2 linked regions of the Micromonospora rhizosphaerae genome follow. The protein of the gene in region 2 interacts with the protein of the main gene of each other region in a pairwise test. Links are inferred from orthologs where the notes say so. Each region holds a gene or a part of one and is shown on either strand. Other genes may lie near its edges.

What was found. Proteins that work in one complex are often made in the same cells at the same time.
Region 1: the proteins of thrS (region 2) and rplA interact in binary tests that used the Escherichia coli proteins (3 or more experiments, as listed by UniProt). The link is inferred for Micromonospora rhizosphaerae from one-to-one orthologs.

Annotation. Positions count from the first base shown.
Region 1 is NZ_FMHV01000002.1:121,739-124,667, reverse strand. The notes cover bases 1-2,859. They hold rplA (50S ribosomal protein L1), read left to right. Parts: upstream 1-1,001; coding sequence 1,002-1,718; downstream 1,719-2,859. Other genes in these bases: rplL (50S ribosomal protein L7/L12), read left to right, coding at 2,788-2,859; rplJ (50S ribosomal protein L10), read left to right, coding at 2,187-2,732; rplK (50S ribosomal protein L11), read left to right, coding at 488-919; nusG (transcription termination/antitermination protein NusG), read left to right, coding at 1-303. Also shown: more of rplL, read left to right, coding at 2,860-2,929. UniProt on the Escherichia coli protein: One of the primary rRNA binding proteins, it binds very close to the 3'-end of the 23S rRNA. Forms part of the L1 stalk. It is often not seen in high-resolution crystal structures, but can be seen in cryo_EM and 3D reconstruction models.
Region 2 is NZ_FMHV01000002.1:3,057,893-3,060,943, forward strand. Bases 41-3,021 are described here. They hold thrS (threonine--tRNA ligase), read left to right. Parts: upstream 41-513; coding sequence 514-2,529; downstream 2,530-3,021. Other genes in these bases: GA0070624_RS14705 (YcnI family protein), read right to left, coding at 41-297; GA0070624_RS14715 (HIT family protein), read left to right, coding at 2,617-3,021. Outside these bases: more of GA0070624_RS14705, read right to left, coding at 1-40; more of GA0070624_RS14715, read left to right, coding at 3,022-3,051. UniProt on the Escherichia coli protein: Catalyzes the attachment of threonine to tRNA(Thr) in a two-step reaction: L-threonine is first activated by ATP to form Thr-AMP and then transferred to the acceptor end of tRNA(Thr). The rate-limiting step is amino acid activation in the presence of tRNA.

The DNA.
Region 1 (2,929 bases), 2.9 Mb from region 2 along the record:
GGGGTCACCGGCTTCGTGGGGGCGACCGACCGGGCTGACCGCCCGGCCCCGCTCTCCCTCGACGAGGTGCTGAAGTGGCTGGCCCCGGCGGTCGAGGCGGTGGAGAAGAAGGCCAAGCCCGAGGTCAAGGTCCTCGACTTCGAGGTCGGCGACTCGGTCACCGTCACCGACGGCGCCTTCGCCTCGCTGCCGGCCACGATCAGCGAGATCAACGCCGACCAGCAGAAGCTCAAGGTCCTGGTGTCGATCTTCGGCCGGGAGACGCCGGTCGAGCTCAACTTCAACCAGGTCGCCAAGATCTGACGTACGGTCACGCCGGCGGTGGGCTCCCAGCCCGCCGCCGGCGTGTCGTTTCGCCGTCCCGCCGGACCTCGGCGGAGGGGGCGGCGGACGGCTGCGCTACCCTAGAACGTCGCCGTCGTCGCATCGCGCTGACCGTGCGCGCCCGCGGCCGGCACTTTCCCAGTTTCAAGCCCCAGGAAGAGACATGCCTCCGAAGAAGAAGCTCGTCAAGACGTTCACGCTTCAGCTGCCGGCGGGCCAGGCCACCCCGGCGCCGCCGGTCGGCCCCGCGCTCGGCCAGCACGGCGTGAACATCATGGAGTTCTGCAAGTCCTACAACGCGCAGACCGAGTCCCAGCGGGGCGACATCGTCCCCGCCGAGATCAGCGTGTACGAGGACCGGACCTTCACCTTCGTGCTGAAGACCCCGCCCGCCGCCCGGCTGCTGATCAAGGCCGCCGGTGTGCAGAAGGGCTCGGGCGTCCCGCACAAGGAGAAGGTCGGCACCGTGACTCGCGCCCAGCTGCGCGAGATCGCCGAGAAGAAGATGGCCGACCTCAACGCCAACGACCTCGACCAGGCTGAGAAGATCATCGCCGGCACCGCCCGGTCGATGGGCCTGAACGTCGCCGACTGACGTCAGCCACCACCCGCCGGATCAGTTCGTGGGAGGGCGCGCGGTGACCGCGGCCCGCCATAGACCACAGGAGTAACCAGACATGCAGCGCAGCAAGAACTACCGCAAGGCCGCCGAGGTCATCGACCGGTCGAAGCTGTACGCCCCCGCCGAGGCCGTCAAGCTGGCCAAGGAGACCACCAACGTCAAGTTCGACGCCACGGTCGAGGTCGCGATGCGCCTCGGCGTCGACCCCCGCAAGGCGGACCAGATGGTCCGCGGCACGGTCAACCTGCCGCACGGCACCGGTAAGACCGCCCGCGTGATCGTCTTCGCCGCCGGCGCGAAGGCGGAGGAGGCCACGGCAGCGGGCGCGGACGAGGTGGGCACCGACGAGCTGGTCGCCCGTATCCAGGGCGGTTGGCTGGACTTCGACGCGGCGATCGCCACCCCGGACCAGATGGCCAAGATCGGCCGGATCGCGCGGATCCTGGGCCCGCGCGGCCTGATGCCGAACCCGAAGACCGGCACGGTGACCATGGACGTCACCAAGGCCGTCTCGGACATCAAGGGCGGTAAGATCACCTTCCGGGTGGACAAGCACTCCAACCTGCACCTGATCATCGGCAAGGCCTCGTTCACCGAGGCTCAGCTGGTCGACAACTACGCTGCGGTGCTGGACGAGGTGCTCCGCGCCAAGCCGTCCGCGGCGAAGGGCACGTACCTCAAGAAGGTCACCCTCACCACCACCATGGGCCCGGGCGTCCCGGTCGACCCGAAGCTGGTGAAGAACCTGCAGGAGGCCCCGGCCGAGGCCTAGCATGGCTCCCGCAACGGGGCCCCGCCACGACAGTGGTGGGGCCCCGTTCGTCTGTCCGCTGTCGCGGGCTCGCGGCATGCGGCACACCGGCCCTACCCGGCCCGTCGACGGCACGACGTGCCGCAACCGGAGTCGATCATGAAATCGGGTGAGGGTGACTGGCGGCACGAGGGGGCGATTTGGCGGAACCGGGACCCCTCGCGTAACCTTCTGGCGTAGTTCCACCCAGAGACCGCTGGTCACCGTGCCCCGGCACGGTCGAAGGTCCCGCGATGACGGGCGACCCGCGCAGGGCGGCAAGCGAAAATCGGCTGTGAACGTGGTCCGCCGACCATTGCTCATATCGCCGGCCCTCGCCCCGTGCGCCCTGCGCCGGGGCTTTTCTCGTTGTCGTGTTGCCTCCGGCGCCGTCGAGGAGCATCCCGCTCGCCGACGGCGACCAGCTCCGAGCAACGAGAGAGGAGGGACATGGCGGACAAGCCGATCCGGGCCGACAAGGCCACGGCCGTCGCTGAGCTGACCGAGAGCTTCCGTAACGCGGGCGCTACGGTGCTGACCGAGTACCGCGGTCTGACGGTTTCCCAGCTCACCCAGCTGCGGCGCTCGCTCGGCAAGGAGACCACCTACGCCGTCGCCAAGAACACGCTGGCCAAGCGTGCCGCGGTCGACGCGGGCATCTCCGGCCTCGACGAGCTGTTCACCGGTCCTACCGCGCTGACTTTCGTTTCGGGCGACGTCGTCGAGGCGGCGAAGGGGCTTCGCGACTTCGCGAAGGCCAACCCGAAGCTCGTCATCAAGGGCGGTGTCTTCGAGGGCAAGGCCATTTCCGCGGCCGAGGTCACGAAGCTCGCCGACCTGGAGTCCCGTGAGGTGCTGCTGGCCAAGCTGGCCGGCGCGATGAAGGGCAACCTGAGCAAGGCCGCGGCCCTGTTCCAGGCTCCGCTCTCCAAGGCCGCCCGTGCGGCGGCCGCCCTGGCGGACAAGCGCGAGAAGGAAGGCGCCGAGGCGGCCTGAGGCCTCCCGGCGCACCCACGTTCTTAGTTAAGACATTCAGGAAAGGACGCCAGACATGGCGAAGCTCAGCACCGAAGAGCTGCTCGACGCGTTCAAGGAGATGACGCTGATCGAGCTCTCCGAGTTCGTGAAGCAGTTCGAGGAGACCTTCGAGGTCACCGCCGCCGCCCCGGTCGCCGTGGCCGCCGCCGCCCCGG
Region 2 (3,051 bases):
CTGGTCGAGCGTGCGGGTGGTGATCCGGGGCGCCCAGCCGGGCACCGACATGGGGTAGACCTCCCCGACCGGGGCGTCGGCGGGCAGGGTGATCTCGATCCGGTCGGTCCGGGCGCCGGGCCGCTCCTCGGGCAGCACGAAGGTCACCTCCACCGCGTCGCCCTGGTGGACCTGCCCCGGGGCGGTCGTCACCGTCACCTCGGTCGCCCGGGCGGCGGCGGGCCAGCCCAGCACACTGGCGACGACGGCGGCCAGCAGAGTCGCCGTCCGGACCCGGCCGCGACGGGTCATCGTCATGATCGTCCCCATCCGTCTCCAGGCGGCCGGCACTCGTTCCGGCCGCACCCGGTAGTTCGGCCGGGCGGGCGGAAAGGTTCAACGGTCGTCCAACTCGGGCCGGATGCCGCGAACTGGGACGCCGGCGGCGTCGCCGACGGTGCGGAAAGGGCGACCGATAGCATCGCAGGAGCCGGTACCCGGCACATTCGATCCCCATCGACGACAGGAGCCATCGTGTCCGCACCCCGTACCCCCGTCGTGGCCGACCCCGTCGTCGTCGCCGCCGGGACGACGGCGGCCGACGCGGTGGCCGCAGCCGGGCTGCCCGCCACGGGCCCGAAGGCGATCGTCGTGGTCCGCGACCCGCAGGGCGTGCTGCGCGACCTGGACTGGAAGCCGGCCGAGGAGACCACCGTCGAGCCGGTGAGCATCGACTCGCCGGACGGGCTCAACGTGCTGCGCCACTCCACCGCGCACGTGCTCGCCCAGGCGGTGCAGGACGTCTTCCCGGAGGCGAAGCTCGGCATCGGCCCGCCCATCGAGAACGGCTTCTACTACGACTTCGCCGTCGACAAGCCGTTCCAGCCGGACGACCTCGGCAAGCTTGAGAAGCGGATGCAGGAGATCGTCAAGTCCGGCCAGCGGTTCCGGCGGCGCCGCTTCAAGAACCTGGACGAGGCGCGGGGCGAACTGGCCAACGAGCCGTTCAAGCTGGAGCTGATCGAGGTCAAGGGGGAGGGGCTGGACTCCTCCGAGGTGATGGAGGTGGGCGGCGGCGAGCTGACCATCTACGACAACCTCGCCGCGAACGAGGACAAGGTCTGCTGGTCGGACCTGTGCCGTGGCCCGCACCTGCCGAACACCCGGCTGATCGGCGCGTTCAAGCTGATGCGCTCGGCCGCCGCGTACTGGCGGGGCTCGGAGAAGAACCCGCAGCTCCAGCGGGTGTACGGCACGGCCTGGCCGACCCGGGACGAGCTCAAGGCGTACCTGAAGCTGCTGGAGGAGGCCGCCCGGCGCGACCACCGCAAGCTCGGCGCGGACCTCGACCTGTTCAGCTTCCCCGACGAGATCGGCTCGGGCCTGGCGGTCTTTCACCCCAAGGGTGGGGTGCTCAAGCGGGTGATGGAGGACTACGTCCGGGTCCGCCACATCGAAGAGGGCTTCGAGTACGTTGGGACGCCGCACATCTCCAAGGAAGGGCTCTTCCACACCTCGGGGCACCTGCCCTACTACAAGGACACGATGTTCCCGCCGATGGAGATGGAGGGCAGCGACTACTACCTCAAGGCGATGAACTGCCCGATGCACAACCTGATCTACCGGTCGCGCGGGCGGTCCTACCGTGAGCTGCCGATGCGGCTGTTCGAGTTCGGTTCGGTCTACCGGTACGAGAAGTCGGGCGTCATCCACGGGCTGACCCGGGTGCGTGGCTTCACCCAGGACGACTCGCACTCCTACTGCACCCAGGAGCAGGCGCCGGCCGAGATCAAGCACCTGCTGGGCTTCGTGCTCGGCCTGCTCAAGGACTTCGGCATCGACGACTTCTACCTGGAGTTGTCGACCCGGGACGACTCCCGGCCGGACAAGTTCGTCGGCACGGACGAGGACTGGGCCACGGCGACCGCGGTGCTCGAGCAGTGCGCCCGGGAGACCGGGCTCGACCTGGTGCCCGACCCGGGCGGCGCGGCCTTCTACGGCCCGAAGATCTCCGTGCAGGCCAAGGACGCCATCGGCCGGACCTGGCAGATGTCGACCATCCAGTACGACTTCAACCAGCCGAAGGGCTTCGGGCTGGAGTACCAGGCGGCGGACGGCACCCGGCAGCAGCCGGTCATGATCCACTGCGCCAAGTTCGGGTCGATCGAGCGCTTCATCGGCGTGCTCACCGAGCACTACGCGGGCGCGTTCCCGGCCTGGCTGGCCCCGGTGCAGGTGGTTGGCATCCCGATCCGCGACGAGCACGCGGCGTACCTGGCCGAGTTCGTCGCCGCCCTGCGCGCCGAAGGTATCCGGGCCGAGGTGGACACCGGTGACGACCGGATGCAGAAGAAGATCCGGACCGCGCAGCAGCAGAAGATCCCGTTCATGGTGATCGCCGGTGACGACGACGTGGCCGCCGAGACGGTCTCGTTCCGCTACCGGGACGGCTCGCAGCGCAACGGGGTGCCGATTCCCGACGCGGTCGCCCACGTGCTGGACGTGGTGAACTCCCGCACGAACTCGGGCCCGTCCGCCGCCGACAGCTGATCGACCCGGTTCGCCGCGAATGGCGGTGTCCCTGGCCCGGGGCACCGCCATTCGCCGCAACCCACCCCGGACCATAGGATCGGCGGTGTGACTGGGGCGGCGCGGCACTCTGAGCACGGCATCGACGACGGTCTGGCGGACGGGCTGGAACGGCTCTGGACGCCACACCGGATGACGTACATCTCGGGCGAGGACCGGCCCGAGGATGGCTACGAGAGGCCGACCGGCTGCCCGTTCTGCCTGGCCCCGGGGCTGCCGCCGGACGAGAGCCTGGTCGTCGCCCGGGGCCAGCACGTCTTCGCGGTGCTCAACCTCTACCCGTACAACCCGGGGCACCTGCTGGTCTGCCCGTACCGGCACGTCGCGGACTACACTCAGCTGGACGTGCCGGAGACGGCCGAGCTGGCGTCGTTCACCCAGGACGCGATGCGGGTGGTCCGGCAGGTCTCCAACGCGCACGGCTTCAACCTCGGGATGAACCAGGGCGGCGTGGCCGGCGCCGGCATCGCCGCGCACCTGCAC